Regions from separate parts of the Marinomonas sp. ATLA20 genome, predicted to be linked through region 2. Evidence: riboswitches for the same ligand, from Rfam matches in the RefSeq annotation. Region 2 holds a riboswitch; the other holds the start of a gene.
What was found. Region 2 has a riboswitch for FMN ahead of AC2A4J_RS01600 (DMT family transporter). Riboswitches for the same ligand answer to the same signal wherever they lie in the genome.

Region 1 (7,217 bases), on a different contig from region 2:
CGGCAGCGCTTAACTGATCATCCAGTAATTCTTGCAAGCTAGGGTCATGATCCAGACTTTCGTCCGCTTGGCGTTGTGCTTGAACTTTGTCTTCATCATGAGCAAAGCGGCCTGCAGCCACAGCAGCACCATCAACCACGGTAATCACCGCATCGACTGTGCAATGCTCTTTAATGCCCGGCCAATTAAAGGCTTGCACCAAAGGTTTTGGTAACGCCAATCCACTGGTTTCAATCAAGATATGATCAATATCACCACGGCGAGCAACAAGCTGCTGCATGACAGGTAAAAACTCTTCTTCTACCGTGCAGCAAATACAGCCGTTCGCCAATTCGTAAAAGCCATCATCACTGCGTTGGCTCCCCTCTTCCACCCCTTCTGGGCAATCAAGTGGACAAGAGCGCAATAGATCGGAATCTATGTCTAGCTCACCAAATTCATTAACGATCACGGCGATACGTTTGCCTGCCGCTTGCTTTAGCACATTGGATAATAAAGTTGTTTTACCACTGCCCAAAAAGCCAGTCACAATTGTTGTTGGAATTTTATTCAACTGCATGATTCATCCTTCTTACTTTTAGGGATAGTATTTTTAAATTTATGCTTTCTTAGACTTATGTATTTTACGAAAAATGTGCGCCTGTCCTTTATCGTATAAATAGGAATCTGCGAAATCTTCTGTGTCTAATACCTTCCCGACCAATATCAAACTGGTGCGAGTGAATTTTTTCTCTCTTACTTTGGCAACAATATCCGCTAACGTTCCCACCACATAGTCTTGATCTGGCCAACTAGTGCGATAACACACAGCAACGGGGCAGTCTTCACCATAATGAGGAATCAGTTCTTCGACGATCTTATGGATTCGAGTAATTCCAAGATGAATCGCTAACGTCGCACCGCTTTGTGCTAAAGCAGGCAAACGCTCTCGTTCTGGGAAAGGTGTTTTGCCTTCATAGCGCGTCATAATAACGGTTTGAGAGACGCCCGATAAGGTCAATTCTTTGCGCAATAACGCAGCCGATGCCGCCACAGCACTAACACCAGGAATGACTTCATAATCAATATCTAACGCTTCTAAACGGCGAATTTGCTCGCCAATCGCACCATATAAAGCAGGGTCACCAGACTGTAAACGTGCAACGTCTTTGCCTTCTTGAGCCGCTTTTTCGATGACTGCGGTGGTTTCATCTAGATTCATTTCGGCTGTATCATAAATCGCTTCGGCTGTACCACGGACACTATCGATCACCTGTGGTGGAATCAAGGAACCGGCATAAAGAACAATCGGGCAGCGCTCCATGGTTTTGACCGCTTTCACTGTCATCAAATCTGGATCACCAGGGCCTGCGCCAATAAAATACACTGTCATTTTTTTCACTTACCTTTTATAAAAAAGCTAAAGCTTTTTAGAGTAGCCCTAAAGCTTTTTAGAGTAGCCGCGCGGCGTATAAATCCAATTCTTATCACCATTAACTATGTGTTTGGTGTCGGAGTTCCCAACGCTAACCATGGTGAACATATCCACATCTTTTGCGTCTAATTCACCCAGTGTCGTAAAAGTAATATCTTCTTCAGGGCGTGTTAATTGACGCCCAATCATCACAGGTGTGCTGGCGGGACGATATTCCAATAGGACATCACGAGCGTGGTTAAGTTGCCAATCTCTTTTCTTTGAAACAGGGTTATAAAACGACACGACAAAATCACCCGCGCCACAAGCGTGCAAGCGTTTATCGATGGTTTCCCAAGGGGTTAATAAATCGGAAAGTGAAATAGTACAGAAATCGTGACCCAGCATGGCGCCAACACGACTTGCACCGGCCTGCATGGCTGAAATACCGGGGATAACTTCAATATCGACATCTAGCCATTCCGGATGGTTTTCTTTGCCTTGCAGTTGCATATCCAGCAATTCAAACACTAAAGTCGCCATGGCATATATGCCAATATCACCACTGGAAATTAACGCGGTATTTTTTCCTTGTGCGGCCAAATCAAGCGCCAAGCGCGCACGACCTATTTCTTCACCTAAAGGCAGGTTATGAAAGGTTTTACCGTCACTAAGCTCACCCAATAAATCCAAGTAATAGCCGTAAGCCACCCAATCGCTACAAGCGGCCAATGCCTTGGTGGCATTTGGCGCGACCAAACCTAAATCACCTGGCCCCATACCCATTACAAATAACTTACTCATGCACTCTCTACAATATAATCAAGCGCCATAGGGCGCGAATGATGCCATTGTACACGGATTGCAAATATGACGGGATGAAAACACCACTATTTAAAGTGAGCAATGTTCAGGTAATGGAATTACGATTTAACGCGAACAAGGCGACAATGGCTTTTGTCGGCACCATTGAATTCTAACTCAGCCTCAGCACCATGAATCCAAAAAGACAGGCCTTCGCCCAGATAAAATGCACCAGATGCACTGATTGCATGAGTCAATACATAGCTTTGATCTTGCCAAGTTAATTTGGCTTGCTCGGCATGGAAAAATATATTTAAAGGCGAGTTTTCACAAATATAATCAGCGGAATTGGTTTGGTCTATGTCCTCTATCTCGTTCGCACTATCTGTAGGCGCGACGCCTTCATTCATAGAGCTACAAGCCGTTAACCCCACTAAAAAAGTACCGACCAAGACACCTTGTAGAAGTAGCTTTTTAATTTGCACTAGTATGAGACTCCATTCTAAAACTTTAATGGTCCAATTTTTTCCATTCCTGACCAAAAGGTCATCACAGATAACACCTCAGATATTATCAGTTCATAGTATATCGAGCCAGATAATAAGCTCTACTGAGCGATGTAATTTATTAGTTACTTTTTGTTACCTAAGCACCTTTGAGTAATGTTCAGTAACTGAGTAGTCACAAAATCAACACAATTGAAGGCAATGGACACTTTGACAGCCGTCAATAAAAACGAGTATATTCCACTAGTCGGATTTATCCGACTTCGTTCTCGGGGCGGGGTGTAATTCCCCACCGGCGGTAAAGACTTTACGTAAAGTAAAATTTAAGCCCGCGAGCGCCTTTAAGAAGCCTTTCTTTTAGGGTCAGCAGATCTGGTGTGATTCCAGAGCCGACGGTTATAGTCCGGATGATAGAGAGCGCGTCAGACAAGACCTCTATTGGCATAGTGCATTTTGCTTTGCCGTATTAAAGGTATGCCATTTAAAAATGGCGTATTTGCCTGCCCGTTCGCCCTGATTCACCTTAGATATTTTAGGATTAAAAAATGAATCAGAGCTCAACGAATAACATAGATTTCACTCCAGCTACTAAACGCATTGCTATTCTTCATGCTTCTTGGCACGAAGATATTGTAATGAATTGCGTTGACGGCTTTAAAAACGAACTCATCTCTCGCGGCTATGACGCGTCTTTAATTGACGTCATTCCTGTGCCTGGCGGCTACGAAATCCCATTACAAGCAAAACTGCTGGCGAAAAGTGGACAATATTCCGCTATCGCTGGAACAGCACTGGTTGTAGACGGTGGCATTTATCGCCACGATTTTGTGGCTCAGGCAATTTGCAATGCATTAATGCAAGTTCAATTGGAAACGGAAGTACCTGTTTTAACAGCAGTACTAACACCTCACAACTTCCATGAGCACGACGAGCATAAAGAATATTTCAGCCGTCATTTTGTTAAAAAAGGCATGGAGCTGGCGAATGCTTGCGATCAAACTATGCGCTTAACAGAAAAAGCGAAGCAAATGCTTTAAGCGTTTGATGTAGAAAGAACGGAAGCTAAAAAAACGGCTCTTATCTCAGGATTCGAGCCGTTTTTTTTTGTCTTAGCTATAACCGAAACAACTCTAGCACCTAAAAGAACAGGCATGAGCCCTAAGAAAAGGCATGAGAGCGAAGCGATTGATAAAGTTCACTATTTTTATCCTCTTCAATACACAACCCCAACATATCGTCGATAAAAAAGCCTAAAGCTCGTCGCTCTATTCGTTCAATTCCTTGCTGCTGTTGTAGAGGCAAATTGGCATATTTTGATGCTGCACCGAAATCCCCAAACAATACATGTCCGTTATCATTGATCAAAGTATTGTGGGCATAAAGATCACCATGGCTGACTTTTTTCTCACAAAAGTGCGCGATCAGTTGATCCACTTGCTGAATAATGCGAACAATTTTATCAATAGAGAATTGTTGATCCTCCACAAACGTATCCCGCGTACAAGACTCAAGACTAGGGGGTTGACCTAAATTCGTATAATGCGCTGGAATCAACTCCATCACGAGCGCCGAGCAATCATCTTCTGTCACCTTGGCAAGCGGTTGAACCAGATTATTGTGGCTTCCAACAGCAAGGCATGCATCAAGCTCATCCTCGGGATAACCATCGCTAGTCACATCACCTTTAAACACTTTTACAGCGACCGAATCTGAGAAATTAAAGCTATTCTCCCGCCAAGTAGCGCGAGAAATAACGCCTGATGCGCCCTGCCCTAACACTTGATGTAACTCTAAATCGCGAAAAAATACGGTTTTAAATTCATTGTGCGGATCACGTTGAGCACAAAATGGATTACCAGAGAAGGCCAACCAAGCCAAGCGTGGCAAGGCTAACAACGCATCAGGGAAAGCTATCAACTTATTGGCCGATAATCTAACCAACTCCAGTTTACGACATTCCTTAATGGAATCAGGAAGAGCGGTTAAGCGATTCCCAGCCAATGCCAGCTTTTGCAGTCGCGTCAATCTTCCAAAGTCGTCAGGTAAAGAGGTTAATTTGTTATCCGTAAGAATCAACCAACGAGTCAATGTTGGTAACGAATCCGAAGAAACAGTAGTAATTTGGTTACTTTTGAAACCAATCATCTCCAATTTTTCACACTGACCTAAAACCTCAGGCAATTGAGTAAAGCGATTGTTTGAGCAAAAAAGTATACGCAGCTTTTTAAGACGTGATAAATCCGCTGGCAGCTCACGTAATTTGTTATTAGATAGATCCAAAATTTCTAGGCTGTCGGCGAGGTCAAAGATAGCCTCGGGAAAAACGCTTAAATTTTCGGATAGCTGTAGGCGAGTAACGCCTTTCAACTCTCCACGATTAAGTTGGTCAAGTGTGTGCAAAATAGAACTCTTTCTAAATAAAATTTATGCGTATTATAACAATTACATAGGTGGAATGGTGATGATTAAGTCTGTCGCACCAACATCAATCCCCATTTGGGAAAGTAAAGTGGTTATCTGGCCCCTATGATGAGTCTGATGATTAAAAAAATGCTGCAAAGTGAAACCAAACCTTTGCGAGTGCTCGATGCCCTTCATATTTTTGTACATTAGGGCCGATGACAGCATCTCATCTGTTATCTCATTCATCATGTCTATAATTAACTGATCTAGCCGAAATCGCTGACTTTGAAGTAAGAGTAGATCATCGAACAACTGAGTATTCAGCGTGGCTGGTCGCTCTAGCGTTCGAACAAAATCTAGACTAGAAAGCTCTGAAAAATGATCCGCGAAGCGTTTCAACCAGATAATATCTGCAGCCAGGTTATGGTTAAGCGTACCGAGTACAGAGCCAAAAAATGCACCTTTATCTTCAATTAGATCAGCATCGCTCAACTCAGCAACAGCCTTATAAACCGAGAGATTCATCCATTGATTATAAGACGCCATAAGCTGCAAATTTTCTTTTACCGACATCCTCATCGTCCTCTTGATGCATTTGTTAAGCCGCTAATAAAACAGCGATTAGAGCAATCAACCCCGGCAAGCCTTGTACAAACAAAATCTTTTTACTTGACGTAATTGCGCCATAAACGCCAGCAACAACAACGCAAAGTAAAAAGAACACAGTTACCTGCGAACCAGCCGCACCAAGCCACAACCCCCACAACAAACCGGCTGCGAGAAAACCATTGTAGAGACCTTGGTTTGCAGCCAACACCTTACTCGCTTTAGCAAAATCTGGTTTCAATCCAAATACTTTCATGCCTTTAGGTTTATCCCAAAGAAACATCTCAATATACATAATGTACAGATGCAAAAGAGCAACCAGTGCCGTAGTGATAATTGCAATTAATTCCATAGATATAGCCTCTTATTTTTATTCCATCTAATGAACATTTTATACCTAGTTCGGGAGCTTTTAACGAGTACACCGAGAAACTATTTTGCTTTTTCTTGGTCTAGTTTATTAAGCATGCTTTACATCTCATTTTTCAAGCTTTCCTTGCTCTTCATCGATTTTTTCAAGCTTTGCTTGAAAGTCACGCAGAGCAATTGTTAAAGCACCAACCGCAACACTTGGCTCAATATCGTGACTTTCAAGCAACTCAATAAGATCAACTGCCAACTTAACATGATCTGGCGCGTGGTCTAAAGACATAAAAACTCCATATAGAAGACTGCAACAATCTATGTGTAAAATGCGTAAATAGGTAATTAAAAAACTTTTTTGACGTCTATAATGGCTTTTTGCATTACGAATTGTTCGACGTAAAATAAAACAAATACAATACACACAGAACATAAACAAGCCTAATTTAAAGAGGTTCTCGTGATTACAAATGAATTTTGGTTGGATCGATGGAAAACAGGGCGTATTGGCTTTCATCAAGAAGGCGTCAATCCGAAACTAATTGAGTTCTGGCCTATTTTACCCAAAGGCAGCCGAGTGCTTGTGCCTTTATGTGGAAAGTCCAACGATATGATCTGGTTAGCCGAGCAAGGTTATGAAGTCACAGGTGTTGAACTCTCTTCTCTGGCGGTGATTCAGTTTTTAGGGGATAACGATCTGGCCTATAACACACAGCAAGATGGCGGCTTAAAAATCCATACCGTTGACGGATTGCCATTACGCATTGTCGAAGGTGACTATTTTCAATTCACCGAAAACGAATTTGATGCCTGCTACGATCGTGCCGCCATGGTAGCCATGCCTGATTCAAAGCGGACTGAGTATGTTTCTCACACTCTTGAGCGTTTGTCGTCATCTGCTTGCGGTGTTTTGATTTCGTTACAGTACAATGGTGATCAGCAAGGACCTCCATTTTCCGTTGATGAAGACAGTGTTATCTCACTATGGGGAAGCAAAATTCAGAAAATTACTGCAGAAAACCTAGCTCTGACGAATCCCCAATATAAAGAGCAAGGACACAATATATTTGAGGAAAGTGTGTGGCGCATTCAACCCTAGATAATATAAGGCTGAATAGACCTAGATTAGACTGTCTACCCTA
Region 2 (7,217 bases):
ATGCATCAAAAGACCTTCATAAACCGGAAGGTAAGAAAATTATAGGTGAGTTGGAAAATTCATTGAAAAACTATGTTGCTGGTTTTGAACAAGTTGTCACGTTCAAAGAGCGAAGAAACGCCTTGTTTAATAATAGTTTGAGTACTGTTGGTCCTGCGATCGAAAGTAACCTGACCCAAATATTAGTTTCTGCAAAAGACGATGGTGATATGGCGGCGGCTTACAATGCGTCATTGGCTACAAGAAGTTTGCTGCTTGCGCGTTTGTATGTGATGAAGTTTCTGGATTCCAACGAGCAGGTAGATGTTGATCGAGTCGATCAGGAATTTTCGGACCTTGATGAACAATTAAAAACCCTAGAAAGTGAATTGAAAAATCCAGCCCGCAGAGTCTTAATAGCTACCGTTATTCAAGATGTAGCGACCTATAAACAGGCATTTTCCGAAATAGTTTCTGTCATCGTCGAGCGTAATGACGTAATCAACAAGACATTAAACCCAGTGGGTGCTGAGGTTACTCAGCTGACAGAGGGCCTGAAGTTAGATATTAAGAAAAACCAAGACATACTTGGCCCACAACTGATAGATAGCAATGAAACCGCCATGTATGTGATTGAGGCGATTGTCGTTATTGCGATTTTACTGGGTGGTGCGATTGCTTGGATGATTACTCGTTCTACCACGTCGCAATTAGGTGGTGATCCTGCGTTGGTAACGAATGTTGTTCGACGTGTCGCTGATGGGGATTTAGAAGTTTATTTGCCGAATAATAACGAACAAGAAGCCAGCTTATATGCCGCGATTCAGAACATGGTGAAGAGCTTAAAGGCCAAAGCGGTTCTAGCTCAAAAAATCGCCGATGGGGATTTGACGGCAAAAGTGGTTTTGGCATCAGACAAAGACAGCCTTGGGCAAGCCTTGCAAGACATGGTGAAGAATTTAAATACGATTCTCATGGATATTCAGAATGCAGGCGATCAAATTGCTGCTGGCAGTTCACAAGTATCAATCTTTAGTCATTCTCTTGCTGAGGGCGCGACTCAACAAAAAGACAACTTACAGACGATTTCGGCGGCATTGGAACAGTTGTCAGTGCAAACCAGTGAAAACGCCGAAAGCGCTAAAGAGGCGAATCTGCTAGCTGATAAAGCTCAAAAAGCGGTCGTTGAAGGCCAAGCACAGATGCGAGAAATGATTACAGCGATGAATGAAATTAAAGGCGCTGGAGAAAGTATTGCTGGCTTCATTAAGACGATTGATGAAATCGCCGAGCAGACCAATTTACTGGCGCTTAATGCGGCGATTGAAGCGGCAAGGGCGGGCGAGCAAGGACGAGGCTTTGCTGTTGTGGCCGATGAAGTGCGTGGCTTGGCTTCTAGAAGCACAGGGGCCGCGGCTGAAACGGCGAAGTTGATACAGCTATCATCGTCTAAGACCGCAAATGGTGTGGCTATTGCTGGAAGCACAAATAAATCGCTTCAGGCAGTGTTTGACGGCATTAGTGAAACATCGGCCATTGTTGCAAAGATTGCCTCTGCCAGCGGTGAGCAAGCTTTGGCGGTGAATGAAGTCACTCAAGCCATGTCTTCTGTTGGTGACGTTGTTGAGTTAAATGCAGCGGGTTCTGTTGAGGGGGCTGCCGCAGCGGAAGAACTCAATGGTCAAAGTACGGCGATGAAACAAACGATGGCGCGTTTTACCCTAGCGAGTTGATCGTTAACTAGCTATTTTCGGTTTATTGTTCGCCACCTATAAGGTTTGGGTGGCGTTTCAATACTTTAGATAGTTATTTTTTCGAGAATGCTGAAGGGTGACGTATGTTAGCGCTAAGACCAAATTGCGAGTGTTGTGATAAGGATTTACCACCGTCGGCTGCAGATGCCATGATTTGCAGTTTTGAATGTACTTTCTGCCTCGATTGCGTTCAGACTAAGCTTCCTAATGGCCGCTGCCCAAACTGTGGTGGCAACTTAGTCTCAAGGCCTATTCGCCCCGCCAATAAACTGGCAAACAATCCTCCTTCTAGTAAACGAGTGCTTTCTGAATGCAAAGCTAAATAGGGCTTGTTTATTGTTTAGAGTACCGAAGTATTGTTGATAATTATTTGCGATAAGTTTTGTTTAAATTATCCTTAGTGTTATTTTAAGTATGCGGCTTACTGTTATCGTTTGAACCGCTATAAAAATAATAACAAGGAGAAGGGCTGTGAAAACGAAAATCACCCTAATGTTTGTCATCGGTTTACTTTGCTCGCCTGCGATGTTTGCAGCGTCCCCTTCCATTAACGAACTGAACTCGTGTCTTGCTCTGGTGGAGTTTGTAGATACCAAACTGGATAACTTTTCCGATCATCATTCCTCGGAAGATATGGTTATCGTTCACCGCGGTTTATCCGGCTATAGAAATTTTTTGCAGGATGACGTGATCACGCCAAAGTTATTAAGCATGTATGGCGGTAACGAAGCGCAAGCCAAGCTGATGCAGAAGCTTTTTGATAGACAAAAAAACACCTTTTTTAAGCACCTTAATGAAAGGTATTCAGAGAAAAAGCTCTTTACAGAATACGCTGCGGCCATAAATGACTGTACGGCTTACACTCGAATCAGAGCGGAAGTTGCCAAGCCTTTGAATGTTGCGCTTGATAAGATGATCGTGATGGCCAGACAAGTGAAGTAATAGTTTGAGTGTTTCAATATAAAAAAAACAGCCATGTGTGCGGTGATGCATCTTGGCTGTTTTTTTTATGAACGTTTTTTTATCGTTTATTGTAGCAACGTGTTAACTCAGAAAATTGATAAAAATAACTGCCAGCGCTAATGGGTTTACAGCTGTCTTTGAACGCGATTTCTTGCTCGTTATAAAGCATTTTTACCAACAAACTACCCGTTTGATTGCGATAAACATCCCATTGAATGTTAGCACTGTATGGCGCTACCCAACCGCCATGCCAAGGGTTGGTAGCCATTTTGGTCGACAAATTAAAAACCGATTGGTTGATCTGTGAGTGTGGCGGTTGATAATAAATGCTGTTCATTGAGGTAATTAAGCAGCTCTGTATTCACATCCTGCTGAATCGTTGGCAGTCCTTGATTACCAAAAATACGGTTAATTTCAATCACATAAGGTACAGAGCCTACCATGGCGATATCAAATCCGGCGTGGTTGATGTCCAATGATTCGGCCAAATAAGTCACTAAATCTTGAGCTTCTTTTGGAATCAGCGCGACTTCCACTTGTCCGCCTTGGCTGATGTTGTTATGGAAACCATTGTCAGATTGTAGGCGCCAATAACCGCTAACAATTTTATTGCCCACCCAAATAACGCGCATGTCTCTGTCTATGGGCAGATATTCCTGCGCATACAATACATCGGTTTTAGCAACGTAATCACGCCATTGGCCAATGGTTTCTATCAAAAAAACGCCATTGCCCATGCTACTTTTCGGAATTTTGGCCACAAAAGGCGATGGCATGTCATCCCAAATTCTTTCCGCTTCATAAGGTGTGTTAGCGGCAATAATTGTATAAGGGTGTTGTTGCGGCGCAACGGTGCGAAATGTGCGAGTCATCTCGATTTTGTCGTGACCAATCATGTATGACGCAAGACTAGGAAAAATACGTTTTTTTAGTCCGTGAACCAAGGCTGTAAGTTGCCAGTATTGGGGAAATAACAGCCAATCGGCTTCTTTTATTTCCTCCAAATGATCGTACATAGACTCAGGCTTAATGTACTTAACTTGAGGCAAGTGGAGGGTTCTTAGTGCGTCAAACGAGATGATCTTCATTGTGTAATAATCAGTAGCTAAACATGCCGCGATTGTGAGGCTTGATGGCTAAAAAAGAAACAAAAAAAACACCATGGTCAGACACAAACTTTTCTTAATAAATGTGGCTTAATTTCTACTAATGTTCACGAGGTGCGTATTTAAGGAATACTCCCAAAGAAATCAGCAAGAAGCCTGCACTGACAACAATTGCCACGGGGTAATACAAGTTCCCAGCCATATCGAGTTGGCTATATTTGATCACCATAATCAAGCCTTCTAATGCCATGGCAACACAAACAGTGCCAATAAACCTAGGCAAAGTTCGTCTTAATAAAACAATAACGTCATGTTCATTATCGCTGCCGTATTCCTTATTGATCACCATCGCCAGCTCAAATACAGCAATAGCGATGATGTTGGAATTGATAATCTTAATAATGACTTGGGTGAGGCTTTCGCCGTGATTGTATTCACTGATGGCGCCGGCGAAGCTGGCAATGACAACAAAGCCTGCAAGGGTAAAAAAGATAGTTGAAAATGTTTTGGCAAAGGTTTTTTGGATATTAATATTCATAAGTCATAAATCACCTTGTTGTAGATGCTGCTAACAATAGGGATTCATAACTTAATAACTAGATCATTCAATAGGTTACCGCTGTACTTCCTTGTTTATGACGGGGAGTCGTCAGTCTTTACAAATGAAAGAGCTGAGTAAAAAGATATTAATAAGGTAGTAATATCAAGTCATAGACTTGGCTTTTATCACTACCTCTTAATAAAGCAATTAGGGTGTTCATTTATCAGTAAGGGCTATTTTTGTTTTACGTAGACGGCGAACAGAGTCGAAAATCAGCATAGCCAGTGCTGACCAGATAAGAATAAAGGTGGTGAGTTTTTCTGGGCTAAGCGGTTCGTCGTACAAAAAAACCGCTAGGAAAAACATGCCTGTTGGACCTATATATTGGAAGAAGCCAAGCGTTACCATACTCACGCGATTTGCCGCTGCGGCAAAGCACATTAATGGCACCATAGTGACAGGGCCTGCAGCAAACAGAAGCCAGTTTACATGGGCGCTATTGTCAAAAATATTGGCAGTAGGCGATGGACTGAGTGCTAAATACAAGAGTGCGAAGGGCAGCATAATAGCTGTTTCAATGGCCATCCCAGTGAAACTATCGACGGCAATTTTTTTACGTACCAAGCCATAAAAACCAAATGTTAAAGCAAGGGCCAGAGCGATCCAAGGCAAGGAGCCAAATTGAATGACTTCAAAAGCCACCGCGCAAAAGCACAACACGACCGCCGCTTTACGTACTCTATCGAGCTTTTCTTTAAAGAAAATCACGCCCAGCAAAATACTGATAAGCGGGTTGATGTAATAACCTAAACTGGCACTTAGCATTTGGTTGTTTTGTACCGCCCAAATAAAGGTTCCCCAATTGACACCAATTAAAAGAGTAGAGGCAAGCATGGCTGTGAGCGCTTTACGAGAGCGTAAAACCGTCTTTAAAGCATCGGTATAACGCAGCAGCACGATTAAGACGAGAACAATCACACAAGACCAAATGATTCGGTGGGCTAGAATTTCCTGCGCGGGAACAAACGACATTTCCTTAAAATAAATTGGCGCAATGGCCCAAAGCGTAAAAGCCGTTAATGCGTAAAATATGCCGCTTCTGGAGGAGGTTTGCATTGACGTTTTCCTATTCAATGAATATTTATTTTTGAGTAAAGAGTGTATAGCAATACTGAGTATATGGTCAGGAGTTTGTTGAATATAAAATGGAGAATTTCATTATGGTGATGACCGTACTTATTGCCTAAGTAAGAAGATGGGTTTAAAGTTAATGTATTAATTTTACTTAATCGAACTTCGGGGCGGGGCGAAATTCCCCACCGGCGGTGATTTGACAAGATTGAAGAATCTATCAACAGCCCGCGAGCGCTTTGTTTATTATGAACAAAGGTCAGCAGATCTGGTGAGACTCCAGAGCCGACGGTTACAGTCCGGATGATAGAAGTCGACCAAGTCTTTGTTACGCCTGATGCTTTTCAGGTGTTTCTGAGCTGTGCATTTTTATGTGCAGGCCTTGGTACTATTCGTTCTCATCACCCCTGTGCATCTTATTTATTGGAGAAACCAAAGATGGCAGGTACATTCTTTATCATGATCGCGTGTTTCACGTGGGCACTTGATACCTTGATTCGTTACCCTTTATTGGGAGCGGGTTATTCCACACTGCAAATAGTTCTAATCGAACACCTTACCTTGGTGTTGTTTGTCGCACCTATGCTGTGGCGCTATCGCCATGTTTATCGCCATATGTCGATAAGTGGCTTTTCGTGTTTGTTTTTTATTGGCGGCATAGGCTCTGCCATGGGCACCTTGGCGTTTACAGAAGCCTTTCATTACTTGAATCCAACGGTCGTTATTTTGCTGCAAAAACTGCAACCAATCGTGGCGATTTTATTGGCCTACTGGTTGTTGAAAGAACGTATTGAAGGGCAATTTGTCCGCTGGGCGGCCGTTATTTTACTGGGCAGTTTCGTAATGATGTGGCCGGATTTGCGTCAATTAGGCGATGCCCAATGGCACTATTCCAGTGACGTAAGCAGTATTATGAAAGGCTATGGATACACCTTGATTGCGGTTATTGCTTGGGGCGCGGCGACGGTCTGTGGAAAATACTTGTCTTACCAACATATGCCTGCGAACGCGATTATGTCCGGCCGCTTTGTTGCCGGTTTGTTGGTATTATTACCCATGGCATTAGCGCAGTCTGATACCTTGATTGTCATGAAGCCTGTCGACCTCAGCCTTGCCGTTGCAATGGCCTTACTAAGTGGTTTTATTGGTATGTGGTTCTATTACCAAGGGCTGAAAACGGTTCCCGCGCAACTTGCTACCTTGGCTGAGCTGTCTTTCCCAGTATTCGCCGCCGCTATCAACTGGCTATTCCTTGATATGGGTTTAACTGGCTACCAAATCATCGGCGGCTTGATGCTGATCCTCGGCAACATCGGATTGCGTATGAAAGAGTTAAGAAAGGCTGAGTTAACGGCCGTGGCCTAGTAGCTCTAACACTATTAGTTTTTTCTTCAAATGGTCTGATTGATATTCTTTCAGGCCATTTTTTACACTCGTTCCCACGCTCTGCGTGGTAATGCATAGTTACCAGACTTTACAAATTTCTAGTAGTCCGCTTTCCCCCTCATAATCACGAGCACTCGAATATCGCCAATGACATGCCAAATCGACATATCCTCTTTTGACTGGGTTTTGATGGATATACTCTATTTTTTGCCGCATCATTTCGTCACTTTGAATTAATTGTGGATGTGACCCTTCCTGCCAAAATTGGTACGCGCGATCACCTTTATGCGCTTTTTTATAAAAAGCTAACTGATCTAAAATGGTTTTCACATTATGTTCAATTAAATACGAAATTAA

Region 1: linked by a shared signal. The riboswitch ahead of AC2A4J_RS06590 (6,7-dimethyl-8-ribityllumazine synthase) and the one ahead of AC2A4J_RS01600 (DMT family transporter) in region 2 are both predicted to bind FMN.

What each region holds. Positions count from the first base shown of each region.
Region 1 is NZ_JBXUKU010000003.1:32,917-40,133, reverse strand. Features, by position in the region: gene cobW (cobalamin biosynthesis protein CobW) at 1-559, opposite strand, end outside; gene cobM (precorrin-4 C(11)-methyltransferase) at 599-1,372, opposite strand; gene cobJ (precorrin-3B C(17)-methyltransferase) at 1,421-2,197, opposite strand; gene AC2A4J_RS06595 (MliC family protein) at 2,317-2,682, opposite strand; FMN riboswitch at 2,965-3,126, shown strand; gene AC2A4J_RS06590 (6,7-dimethyl-8-ribityllumazine synthase) at 3,249-3,740, shown strand; gene AC2A4J_RS06585 (protein kinase) at 3,862-5,103, opposite strand; gene AC2A4J_RS06580 (DinB family protein) at 5,146-5,679, opposite strand; gene AC2A4J_RS06575 (DUF1304 domain-containing protein) at 5,705-6,064, opposite strand; gene AC2A4J_RS06570 (DUF2496 domain-containing protein) at 6,191-6,364, opposite strand; gene AC2A4J_RS06565 (class I SAM-dependent methyltransferase) at 6,536-7,174, shown strand.
Region 2 is NZ_JBXUKU010000001.1:360,918-368,134, forward strand. Features, by position in the region: gene AC2A4J_RS01565 (HAMP domain-containing methyl-accepting chemotaxis protein) at 1-1,712, shown strand, start outside; gene AC2A4J_RS01570 (DUF1272 domain-containing protein) at 1,817-2,059, shown strand; gene AC2A4J_RS01575 (hypothetical protein) at 2,205-2,675, shown strand; gene AC2A4J_RS01580 (hypothetical protein) at 2,755-2,964, opposite strand; gene AC2A4J_RS01585 (ATP-grasp domain-containing protein) at 2,978-3,745, opposite strand; gene AC2A4J_RS01590 (hypothetical protein) at 3,903-4,340, opposite strand; gene rarD (EamA family transporter RarD) at 4,560-5,459, opposite strand; FMN riboswitch at 5,631-5,793, shown strand; gene AC2A4J_RS01600 (DMT family transporter) at 5,778-6,839, shown strand; gene AC2A4J_RS01605 (REP-associated tyrosine transposase) at 6,939-7,217, opposite strand, start outside.